DNA from 2 places in the Bradyrhizobium sp. BR 1433 genome. Region 2 is predicted to be linked to the other one. Evidence: riboswitches for the same ligand, from Rfam matches in the RefSeq annotation. Region 2 holds a riboswitch; the other holds the start of a gene.
The links. Region 2 has a riboswitch for S-adenosylmethionine ahead of ACSKB9_RS27705 (O-succinylhomoserine sulfhydrylase). Riboswitches for the same ligand answer to the same signal wherever they lie in the genome.
Positions count from the first base shown of each region.

Region 1: linked by a shared signal. The riboswitch ahead of metX (homoserine O-acetyltransferase MetX) and the one ahead of ACSKB9_RS27705 (O-succinylhomoserine sulfhydrylase) in region 2 are both predicted to bind S-adenosylmethionine.

Region 1 is NZ_JBPUGG010000001.1:4,060,722-4,066,379, forward strand. Features, by position in the region: gene ACSKB9_RS19820 (TIGR02594 family protein) at 1-267, opposite strand, end outside; gene ACSKB9_RS19825 (alpha/beta fold hydrolase) at 498-1,370, shown strand; gene metW (methionine biosynthesis protein MetW) at 1,462-2,127, opposite strand; partial or broken gene metX (homoserine O-acetyltransferase MetX) at 2,124-3,330, opposite strand; SAM riboswitch at 3,415-3,494, opposite strand; partial or broken gene ACSKB9_RS19840 (chorismate mutase) at 3,669-4,517, shown strand; gene hisC (histidinol-phosphate transaminase) at 4,617-5,658, shown strand, end outside.
Region 2 is NZ_JBPUGG010000001.1:5,764,186-5,769,843, reverse strand. Features, by position in the region: gene ACSKB9_RS27715 (hypothetical protein) at 1-868, opposite strand, end outside; partial or broken gene ACSKB9_RS27710 (2'-deoxycytidine 5'-triphosphate deaminase) at 1,032-2,089, opposite strand; SAM riboswitch at 2,272-2,351, shown strand; gene ACSKB9_RS27705 (O-succinylhomoserine sulfhydrylase) at 2,427-3,620, shown strand; gene ACSKB9_RS27700 (SDR family NAD(P)-dependent oxidoreductase) at 3,672-4,445, opposite strand; gene pimD (pimeloyl-CoA dehydrogenase small subunit) at 4,585-5,658, opposite strand, start outside.

The sequences.
Region 1 (5,658 bases), 1.7 Mb from region 2:
GCTGCCGGGCAACGGCGCCGCATTGGTTTCGACGATCCCGCCCGGCTGCTCGAGTGCGCGGCGCTCGGCGCGCGACAGCCGCGCTGCCTGCCGATAATGACGATGTGCATAGTGACCCGCGTGATGGCCGGCATGGGCCGAATGCGCGTGACGTGAATGATGCGGACGGGCGGATGCCGGAGCGGCGGAGATCACGGCGAGAGTGAGCGAACACAGAGCCAGCGCCAAAACACAAAGCGACCGGCGACACGCAAGCAACTGAACCATACTTCACTAGATCCTCTGTAACGCCCCCTAACTCCCCGTCGCGTTCCGGGGGAACACGGCGGTTGTTTTGAAAATCGGGATGGCGCGAGGAAGATTTCATGCGGCACTGCGGGAACAATTTCTGGGTCATTCCGCGATGATTCGATGACGAGAAAGGAACCGGAACTGCCGCATTGCGGCCTCGAAAATTAACTGCAAATCTGGAGGCGGCCAACGAGAGGAGAATTTCAATGCCCTACGCCACGACGAAAGATCATGTCCGTCTTCATTTCGAAGAGGCCGGCAGCGGAACCCCGATCATCTTCCTGCACGAGTTCGCCGCTGATCACACCAATTGGGAGCCGCAGATGCGCTACTTCGCGCGCGGCCACCGCTGCATCGCCTATTCGGCGCGCGGTTACACGCCGTCCGACGTGCCTGCGAGTGCCGACGTCTACACCTACCAGCACTTCCATACCGACGCGCTCGCCGTGCTCGACCATCTCGGCCTCACCAAGGCGCATTTCGTCGGGCTCTCGATGGGCTCCTATTCGTCGCTGCAGGTCGCCCTCAACGCGCCGGAGCGCGCGCTGTCGATGACGCTGGCCGCCGTCGGCTCCGGCTCCAGCCTCGAGAATCTCGATGCCTTCCGCGCGCAGTGCCGTGCCAATGCCGAGCAATATGAGAGCATCGGCGCGGTCGAGGTCGCCAAGGTGACGCGCGAGGCGCCGAGCCGGATTCCGTTCCTGGTCAAGGATCCGCGCGGCCACGCCGATTTCTACGCCGCGCTCGCCCGCCACGACGCCAGAGGCTCAGCCAACACGATGCGCAGCTTCCAGGGCGGTCGGCCCTCGATCTACACCATGACCGACGCCATCAAGCGCGCCGCGACGCCGGCGCTGATCTTGTGCGGCGACGAGGACGACAATTGCATCGCGCCCAGCATGTTCCTGAAGCAGCATCTGCCGGCCGCCGGCCTCTCGTTCTTCCCGAAGTCGGGCCACGTCCTCAACCTCGAGGAGCCGGCGCTGTTCAACGAGATGGTCGAGCGCTTCATCGCGCTGGTCGAAGCCGGCCGCTGGCCGGTGCGCGATCCGCGGTCGCTGGTGGCGGCGCCGGTGTAGTCCTGTCATTCCGGGGCGATGCGCAGCATCGAACCCGGAATCTCGAGATTCCGGGTTCACGCTTCGCGTGCCCCGGAATGACGCCATGACGTCACTTCCCCTGCCCACCCCGGCTGAGCAGGAACACGCCCTGCTCGCCGAACATGTTCCACACCCACCACGGCAGGTTGAGCGGCACCGGACGGCCGTAGAGATCGAGCGCCACCGCGCGCTCCATCTTGACGTTGATCTCCTCGCAGAGCTGCACGAAATCCTTGATGGTGCAGAAGTGGATGTTCGAGGTGTCGTACCAGCTCGCCGGCAAATTCTCGGTGCGCGGCATGTGGCCGCCGATCAGAAGCTGCAGCCGCATCTTCCAGAACCCGAAATTCGGGAACGAGACGATGGCGCGCTGGCCAATCCGCAGCAGATTCTCCAGCACCACCTTGGGCTGCCGCGTCGCCTGCAAGGTCTGCGACAGGATCACGTAGTCGAACGCATCGTCGGGATAGTTGACGAGATCGGTGTCGGCATCGCCCTGCACCACGGCGAGCCCCTTGGCGACGCAGCCATTGACGCCCTCGCGTGACAGCTCAATTCCGCGGCCGTCGATGCCGCGGCTTTCCAAGAGCTGCAACAGCTCGCCATCGCCGCAGCCGACATCGAGCACGCGCGAGCCCGGCCGCACCATGTCGGCGACCAGCAGATGATCGGTGCGATGGCCGCCGGTCCGCTCCGGCGCGATGCCCGGCAAGGGCAATGTCTGCTGCATGCTCATGACTGGCCGCCGTCCTTCAGTCCGCGCGCCTTGGCTGCGGCCGGCAGGAAGGCACGGGAGATCTCGAGGAATTCGGGCACGTCGAGCAGGAAGGCATCGTGCCCCTTGTCGGTCTCGATCTCGGCGAACGACACCCGCGCGCTCGACGCGTTCAGCGCATGCACCAGCGCGCGCGATTCCGAGGTCGGAAACAGCCAGTCGCTGGTGAACGACACCACGCAGAACCGCGTTTGGATGCCGGTGAACGCCTTCGCCAGCACGCCGTTGTGGTCGGCGGCGATGTCGAAATAGTCCATCGCGCGGGTCAGATCAGAGATCGGAGTTGGCATCGAAGCGCTCGACAAAGGACGAGCCCTGGTAGCGCAGATAGCTCTCGACCTGGAAATCCGCATCGAACGAGAAGGTCGGCAGCTCGCGGTCCTGCATCCGCCGTCCGAACTTGCGGTGCAGCGCGGCGTCCGAGAGATAGGTGATGTGCGCGGCCATCCGCGCCACCGCCAATCCGCGGTGCGGATGGGTGTCCTCGTCGACATAGCGGCCGCCGCGCCAGTCCGGATCGGCCATCACGGCCTGGCGGCCGAGCTCGTGGAACGCGATGTTCTGCGCCGAGTGGCGCGTCGAGCAGGCGATCGCGAGCGTCGAGAACACGCGCTCCGGATAGGCCGCGGTCCATTGCAGGACCTGCATGCCGCCCATCGAGCCGCCGACCACGCAGAACAGCGTCGTGATGCCGAGACGATCGATCAGCATCGCCTGCGCACGCACCATGTCGGGGATGGTGATGATCGGGAAATCGAGTCCCCACACCTTGCCGGTCGCGGGGTTCAACGACGCAGGGCCGGTCGAGCCCATGCAGCCGCCGATCACATTGGAGCAGATGATGAAGTACTTGTCGGGATCGATCGGCCGGCCGATGCCGACCATGGTCTCCCACCAGCCGGGCTTGCCAGTGACGGGATGGATGTTGTTGACATGCTGATCGCCGGTCAGCGCGTGGCAGACCAGGATCGCGTTGGAGCGGTCGGCATTGAGCTCGCCATAGGTCTGGTAGGCGATCTGGAATGGTGCGAGATCGACGCCGCAATCGAGCTTGAGCGGCTGGTCCATCCCGAACTTCGCCACCAATGACGACGGATGGTCGGCCTCATGGGCGCGATCATCGCTCGGGGTTTGTGGGCTCGGTATCGGACGCACGTTGCTCATCTAGGCGACCCTGCCTCCGCGCGGGAGGCTCGACGGACCTCAGGCCAATAAAAAACCCGGCCTGAACAAAGGTTCGGCCGGGAGCTGATAAGGTCCCCGGCCTGTTTAGCGAGTTGTTTAACGTGGCTGCAAGCCGGCCGGCTCAAATGACCACGGGACGCAGGGAACGTAGTCCCCATGCCCCCCGCCGTCAAGACAGCCCCGTCCACGGCCGATTGGTTAACCGAATGCGCAAGGCACGCCTGCGACGTTTCTCTTTGCTTTCGCTGCCCGTCTTTCCTAATCAGGGACCCTGTCCGATGCGGCAACGGGCCGCCCTGACGACAAGGTTTGAGAGCATGTCCAACCCACCCCCGTCGCCGCCCTCGCTGCAGGATCTGCGCAAGGAGATCGATGCGATCGACGAGCAGGTACACCGCCTGTTGATGGCGCGCGGCGACATCATCGACCGCCTGATCCAGGTCGAGAGACCCAGGAGGTCGGCTCGGCATTCCGCCCGGCACGCGAGGCCAGCATGATGCGCGAGCTGGTGCGGCGTCATCGCGGCATCCTGCCGCTCGACACCATCGAGAGCATCTGGCGCGTCATCATCTCGACCTTCACCTATGTGCAGGCGCCGTTCGCGGTGCATGCCGATGTTTCGGTCGGCAAGTCGGCCATGCGCGAACTCGGCGCGGTTTCACTTCGGCTTCGTGGTGCCTTACGTGTCGCATTTCAGCGCACAGGCCGCGGTCGAGGCGGTGGCGAAGTCGAAGGGCGACCTCGCGCTGGTCTCCGCGATCGCAAGCCGTACGGCGTGGTGGAATGCGCTCGAGGCCAGTGGCGCGCCGAAGATCATCGCGCGGCTGCCGTTCCTCGAACGCGCCGACCATCCCGCCGCGCTGCCGGTGTTCGTGATCTCGCGGGTCGCCGACGACGCCATGGTCACCGAAGTGCAGACCTGGAGCGTGCGCGTCTCCGGCTGGAACGCCGATGTCGCCCGGGCGCTTGCGCCGCTCGCCGAGATCGTCGCGGTCCCCGACACCGCTTTCGACGGCGCGGCGCTCCTGGTCTCGGTCACCGGACACGATTTCGAGGCCATCAAGCTCGCCCTGATCAAGGCCGGCGCCTCGGTCCGCTCGTCGGCCCTCGTCGGCAGCCACGCAACGCGCTATACGGTGCCCTCTAACGGATCGGCCAGGACCTGAAGTAAGAGCCAGCCGCCCGTCCAGGCTTTTGTTTTGACGCGTTTTCTTCACGCGAACCGGTATCCACTTCGCTCGAAAACGCTCTGTTCGGAGTTGATGATGTCCCGCCCCGTGCCGAACCCCGGCATCCTCGATATTGCGCCCTACACGCCCGGCAAGAGCCCGGTGCCGGAACCGGGCCGCAAAGTGTTCAAGCTGTCCGCCAACGAGACGCCGTTCGGGCCGTCTCCGAAGGCGATCGCGGCCTACAAGGCGGCGGCTGACCATCTCGAGGACTATCCGGAAGGCACCTCGCGCGTGCTGCGCGAGGCGATCGGCCGCGCCTACGGGCTCGATCCCGACCGCATCATCTGCGGCGCCGGCTCCGACGAAATCCTCAACCTGCTGGCGCACACCTATCTCGCGCCCGGCGACGAGGCGATCTCGACCACCCACGGCTTCCTGGTTTACCCGATCGCCACCATGGCGAACGGCGCCAGGAACGTGATCGCGGCCGAGACCAATTTCACGGCCGACGTCGACGCCATACTCAAGGTGGTGACGCCGCGCACGAAACTGGTCTGGCTCGCCAACCCGAACAATCCGACCGGCACCTACATCCCGTTCGACGAGGTCAAGCGGCTGCGCGCCGCGCTGCCGTCGCATGTGCTGCTGGTGCTCGACGCCGCCTATGCCGACTACGTCTCGCGCAACGACTACGAGCTCGGCATCGAGCTGGTCGCGACCACGGACAACACGGTGGTGACGCACACCTTCTCGAAGATCCACGGCCTTGCGGCGCTGCGGATCGGCTGGATGTTCGGGCCGGCGCATATCGTCGATGCCTGCAACCGTATCCGCGGTCCGTTCAACGTCACGACGCCGGCGATGCTGGCGGCGGTGGCGGCGATCGAGGACTCGGCGCATGTGCAGATGTCGCGAACCCACACCGAACAATGGCGCAACTGGCTGACCGAGGAGATCGGCAAGCTCGGGCTGAAGGTGACGCCGAGCGTCGCCAATTTCGTGCTGATCCATTTCCCGACCGACAAGGGCAAGACCGCGGCGGAAGCCGACGCCTATCTCACACGGCGCGGCCTCGTGCTGCGCGCACTCAACAATTACAAGCTGCCGCATGCGCTGCGCATGACCATTGGCACCG
Region 2 (5,658 bases):
GGCCCTCGGATTCGCTGACGTCAGCGATATCGTCCTGCGACTCGAAGAGAGTGCGCAGGAATGCGGCAAATTCCGTGGCACGGCCACGGCGGCCGCCGAGCGCCTGCGCGACCTCGTCGTAATACTGCATGCCGATCAGCTTGCCGGTGAGATGCAGCAGGTAGCTCGCATCCTCCGGGCCGAACACCTGCACGATGACCGGCGCGGCCGTCTTCACATATTCCATCGCGTAGTTGCGATAGGCCTTTTCCAGCCGCGGCTTCGGCCAGCTGTCGACCGGCAGCGCCGGCGCGGTGTTCGGATCGAATGGCGGCGCCTCGAGATGGCGCGCGAACACCAGGCGCTGGTCGAGCTCGAGCGGATGATCGTACTCGCAGTAATAGCCTTCGAGGCCGTCCTGGCCGTCGACACTCTGCTTGGTGCAGACGAAGCCGAGCCGCAAGTCCCCGAGCGCGACACCGTTGTTGGCGTGCCAGCCGCGCAGCATCGCGCGCGAGACCTCGCCGGGCACGCCGCAGATCGCCGTGCCCTTCCAGATCCAGCGCGGCGGCGGATAGCGGATCCAGGCCTTGCGGTCGGTCTCATACATGTATTCGACATGCACGCCGCCGATCCAGTTGGAGAGGTAATGATATTGCGCGGCCGCGACCGCCGGCGGCAGGCCGTCGAGGCCGAGCTTCTTCAAGCCGGGGAGAAAGCGTTCCTGCTGCTGGCGGCGAAACACGCGGAAGACGAACTCGGCGGCATCAGCCGTGCCGCGCCGCGTGACGACGGTGAGGATCAGGCCGGTGAAGAAGGCGTGATAGAGATCGGCGACACTGCGCCACTTCCGCCACTGCGTTTCGCGCGCGTCCTGCTCTCCGGTCATGTCTGCTCCCGCTGTTCTTGTTGGCGAGATAAAGCCTCGCGCGCGCAATCGTAGCCCGGATGGAGCGAAGCGCAATCCGGGGCAGCTCATTGCGCGTATGCAGCGTCCCGGATTTCGCTAGCGCTTCATCCGGGCTACGGAATTAAGCGCGCGCGAAACGGAATTACACGCGAAAATGCTTGGAGAGCTTCAGGCCCTGCGCCTGATAGTTCGAGCCGATGCGCTGGCCGTAGAGCGCATCGGGACGCTCCAGCATCCGCTCATAGACGAGACGGCCGACGATCTGGCCATGCTCGAGGATGAACGGCACCTCGCGCGAGCGCACCTCCAGCACGGCGCGCGCGCCCTTGCCGCCGGCGCCGGCATAGCCGAAACCAGGATCGAAGAAGCCGGCATAGTGGACGCGGAATTCGCCGACCAGCGGATCGAACGGCACCATCTCCGCAGCGTAGTCCGGCGGCACCTGCACCGCCTCTTTCGACGCCAGGATGTAGAACTCGCCGGGATCGAGAATGAGACTGCCGTCGGCCGGGCCTTGATCGGCTCCCAGAAGTCGTCGACGGCATAGCCGCCGCGGCGATCGACATCGACCACGCCGGTGTGGCGCTTGGCGCGGTACCCGACAAAGCCGCCCGAGCTCTCGCCGGAAAGATCGACGGAAAGCGCAACGCCATCGGAGAGATCGGCATCGTCGATATCGACCAGCCGCTCGGCGGCATGCAGCGCATCGAGCTCGTCGGCGGTCAACGTGGCCTCGCCGATCCGGAAGCGGACCTGGCTGAGCCGCGAACCCTCGCGCAGCAGCACGGGAAACGTCTTCGGGCTGATCTCGGCATAGAGCGGGCCGTGATAGCCGGCGCCGATCATGTCGAAGCGGCGGGTGCCGTCGGCGATCACACGGGTGAAGACGTCGAGCCGTCCGGTCGAGCTCTTCGGGTTGGCCGCGGCCACGATCTCCGGCGGCAGCGCCAGGCTCTCCAACAGCGGCACGATGTAGACGCAGTTGGTCTCCAGCACCGCGCCGTCGGACAGATCGATCTCGTGCAGCTTCAGCTCGTCGATCCGCTCGGCGACGGTGGCATCGGGTCCCGGCAGGAAGCTGGCACGGACCCGGTAGGCAATGTCACCGAGGCGCAGATCGAGGCTGGCCGGCTGGATCTGGCTCTCGACGAAGTCATAGGCGGGCAGAATGAGGCCGGCCTCCGCCATCTCCGCGATCATGCGGTCGGGCAGGATTCCGTTGGATTCATCTTCCAGCGTGAACGACACGATGCGGTCCCTCGGCGATCCCTCGAGATGGCCCAAAAATCATACTCCAGGCGGCCATCAAGCCCCAAAATATGGGCTTTTACGGGTTATCCGATGACCGTCTTGACGGAAAGGGCGCGAGGGAATATCAGCTGCACTTATCCCGTGGTGATTTGAGCCGGCCGGCTTGCAGCCACGTTAAATAAGTCGCTAAACAGGCCGGGGACAGTGTGATCCCGGCTTGTGGAGGTTGCTCTAGGCCGGTTTTTTGTGGCCATTCTCCAGGGGAAATGGCCACCTCGGAGGTCACATGTCTGAATCTGAAACCACGGCCCGCTTTCGTCCCGAAACCCGCCTCGTCCATGGCGGCACGCTGCGCTCGCAATTCGGGGAGACGTCGGAAGGGCTGTTTCTCACCCAGGGCTACGTCTACGACACCGCCGAGCAATGCGAGGCGCGCTTCAAGGGCCAGGACCCCGGCTTCATCTATTCGCGCTATTCCAACCCGACCATTGCGATGTTCGAGCGCCGCATGATCGAGCTCGAGGGCGCGGAAGCCGCGCGCTCGACCGCGACCGGCATGGCCGCGGTGACCACCGCGATCCTCGCCCCGCTGAAGGCCGGCGATCATGTGGTGGCCTCGAAGGCCCTGTTCGGCTCCTGCCTCTACGTGGTGCAGGACCTGTTGCCGCGCTACGGCATCGAGACGACGCTGGTGGACGGCCTCGACCTCGATCAATGGCAGCGCGCGTTGCGGCCGAACACCAAGACCTTCTTCCTGGAGAGCCCGACCAATCCGACGCTCGACGTGCTCGACATCGGTGCGATCGCCAGGATCGCGCATAGCGGCGGCGCCCGGCTGATCGTCGACAATGTGTTCGCGACGCCGATCTGGCAGAGCCCGCTGTCGCTCGGCGCCGACGTCGTGGTCTATTCCGCGACCAAGCATATCGACGGCCAGGGCCGCTGCCTCGGCGGCGTCATCCTGTCGTCGGAAGCCTTCATCGCCGAGCACATCCACAATTTCATGCGCCAGACCGGGCCGTCGCTGTCGCCGTTCAACGCTTGGGTGCTGCTGAAGGGGCTGGAGACGCTCGGCGTCCGCGTCCGTGCCCAGACCGAGAACGCGGCGAAGATCGCCGAGGCGCTGGCCAAGCATCCGAAGATCACGCGGCTGGTCTATCCGGGCCGCCCCGACCATCCGCAGGCCGAGACGGTGAAGAAGCAGATGGGCGCCGGCTCGACACTGGTCGGCTTCGAGGTGAAGGACGGCAAGGCTGGCGCCTTCCGCTGCCTCAACGCGCTGAAGATCTCGCGCATCTCCAACAATCTCGGCGACGCCAAGAGCCTCGTCACGCATCCCGCGACCACGACGCATCAGCGCCTGGCGCCGGAGGCCCGCGCCGAACTTGGTATCAGCGAAGGTTTCATTCGCTTCTCGGCCGGGCTCGAGCATCCCGACGACCTGATCGAGGATTTCGAGCGGGCGCTGGAGCAAGTCTGAAGCAACGCGTCGTGGCCGGGCTTGCCCGGCCACGACGGCTTCTCTTGAAGATTAAGTCGCAGCCGTCGTGACGCCGCCGTCGACCACGATGGTCTGGCCGGTCATGAAGGTCGACGCGTCGGAAGCGAGATAGGCCACAGCGCCTGCGATCTCGTCGGGCTCGCCGATGCGGCGGAGCGGCGTCGATGCGGTGCGGCGCTTCAGATTGTCCGGGTCCTCCCACAGCGCGCGGGCGAAATCGGTCTTCACCAGGCCCGGCGCCACGCAATTGACGCGCACGCCCTTCGGGCCCCACTCGCCGGCGAGGCTGCGGCACAGTGCGAAGTCGGCGGCCTTGGAGATGCCGTAGGCGCCGATCACCGTAGAACCCCGAAGTCCGCCGATCGAGGAGATGATCACGACCGAACCCTTGCCGCGTTCGGCCATCTGCGGGATCGCCAGCGCGGACAGCCAGATGTTGCTCTTGACGTTCGAGCCCATGATCTTGTCGAACGCCTCGTCGGTGATGTCGAGCAGCGGGCCGTAATACGGGTTCACCGCGGCGTTGCACACCAGGATGTCGATCTTGCCGTAATGCTTGATCGTCCCCGAGACCAGCGCCTCGACCTCGCTGCGGCGCGCGATGTTGCAGGGGATGACGAGCGCATCGCCGCCCGCGTTCTTGATGCCGTCGGCGACTTCCTGGCAGGCATCCGCCTTGCGCGAGGAGATCACGACCTTGGCGCCGAGTTTTGCCAGAAGCTCCGCCGAGGAGCGGCCGATGCCGCGGCTCGAGCCGGTGATGACCGCAACCTGGCCGGTGAGATCGAACGGGGTGTTTTTCAATTGACGTGCTCCCTTGTGTTCTTGTTCCCGTCATGGCCGGGCTTGTCCCGGCCATCCACGTCTTTTGTCCCGCCAAGACGTGGATGCCCGGGACAAGCCCGGGCATGACGATCTTGGTGCAGGTGCAGTCTCGCGTAACTTACGCCAACAGCCCGCCGCCCTCGCTGACGCGACGGAGGTGATAGTCGGTGTCGCCGAGGGTGTTCTCGATCATGGTCAGCCGCTTGAAGTAGTGGCCGATCTTGGCTTCCATGGTCATGCCGATGCCGCCGTGAAGCTGGATCGACTGCTGGCCGACGAACTTCAGGGACTTGCCGACCTGCACCTTGGCGGCGGCAACCGCCGACGCACGCTCCTTGGCATCATTAAAGTCCGACGCCATGGTGGCGAACGTTGACATGCTGCGGGCCTGCTCCAGCGCCACGAACATGTCGGCGGCGCGGTGCTGCAGGCTCTGGAACGAGCCGATCGCAACGCCGAACTGCTTGCGGGTCTTGATGTACTCGACCGTCTCCTTCAGCGATTCGTCCATCGCGCCGACGGCTTCCGCGCACAGCGCGGTGCGGGCTTCGTCGGCGACGCGCTCGATCAGGGGCAGGCCGTTCTCGGGATCGCCGATCGCGGCGTCAGCACCGATCTCGACATTGGTGAAGGTGATGTCGGCCGCGTGCAGGCCGTCCTGGGTCGGATAGCCCTTCCTGGTGACGCCCTTGGCATCCGCCGGAACCAGGAACACGCCGATGCCGGTCTTGTCGCGCTGACCGCCCTTGGTGCGCGCGGTCACGATCAAGGTGTCGGCGTTCTCGCCGTTGAGCACGACGAACTTCTCGCCGTCGATCACCCAGCCGGCGCCTTTCTTCTTCGCCGTGGTCACGACGTCGAACAGATCGTAGCGCGAGTTCTTCTCGAGCTGGGCGAAGCCGAAGGTCTTGCTGCCGTCGATGATGCCGGGAATGTGCTTGGCCTTCTGCTCGGCCGAGCCGCCATGGCGCAGGAAACCGCCGGCGACCACGACGGTGGCCAGATAAGGCTCGACCACCAGCGCCTTGCCGAGCGCTTCCATCACGATCATGGTCTCGACCGCGCCGGCGCCGAAGCCTCCGTCGGTCTCCGCGAAGGGCAGACCAAGCAGGCCCTGCTCGGCGAGCTTGCCCCAGAGCGCTTTGCTCCAGCCGCCCTTCTCCTTCATGTACTTCTTGCGCGCATCGAAGTC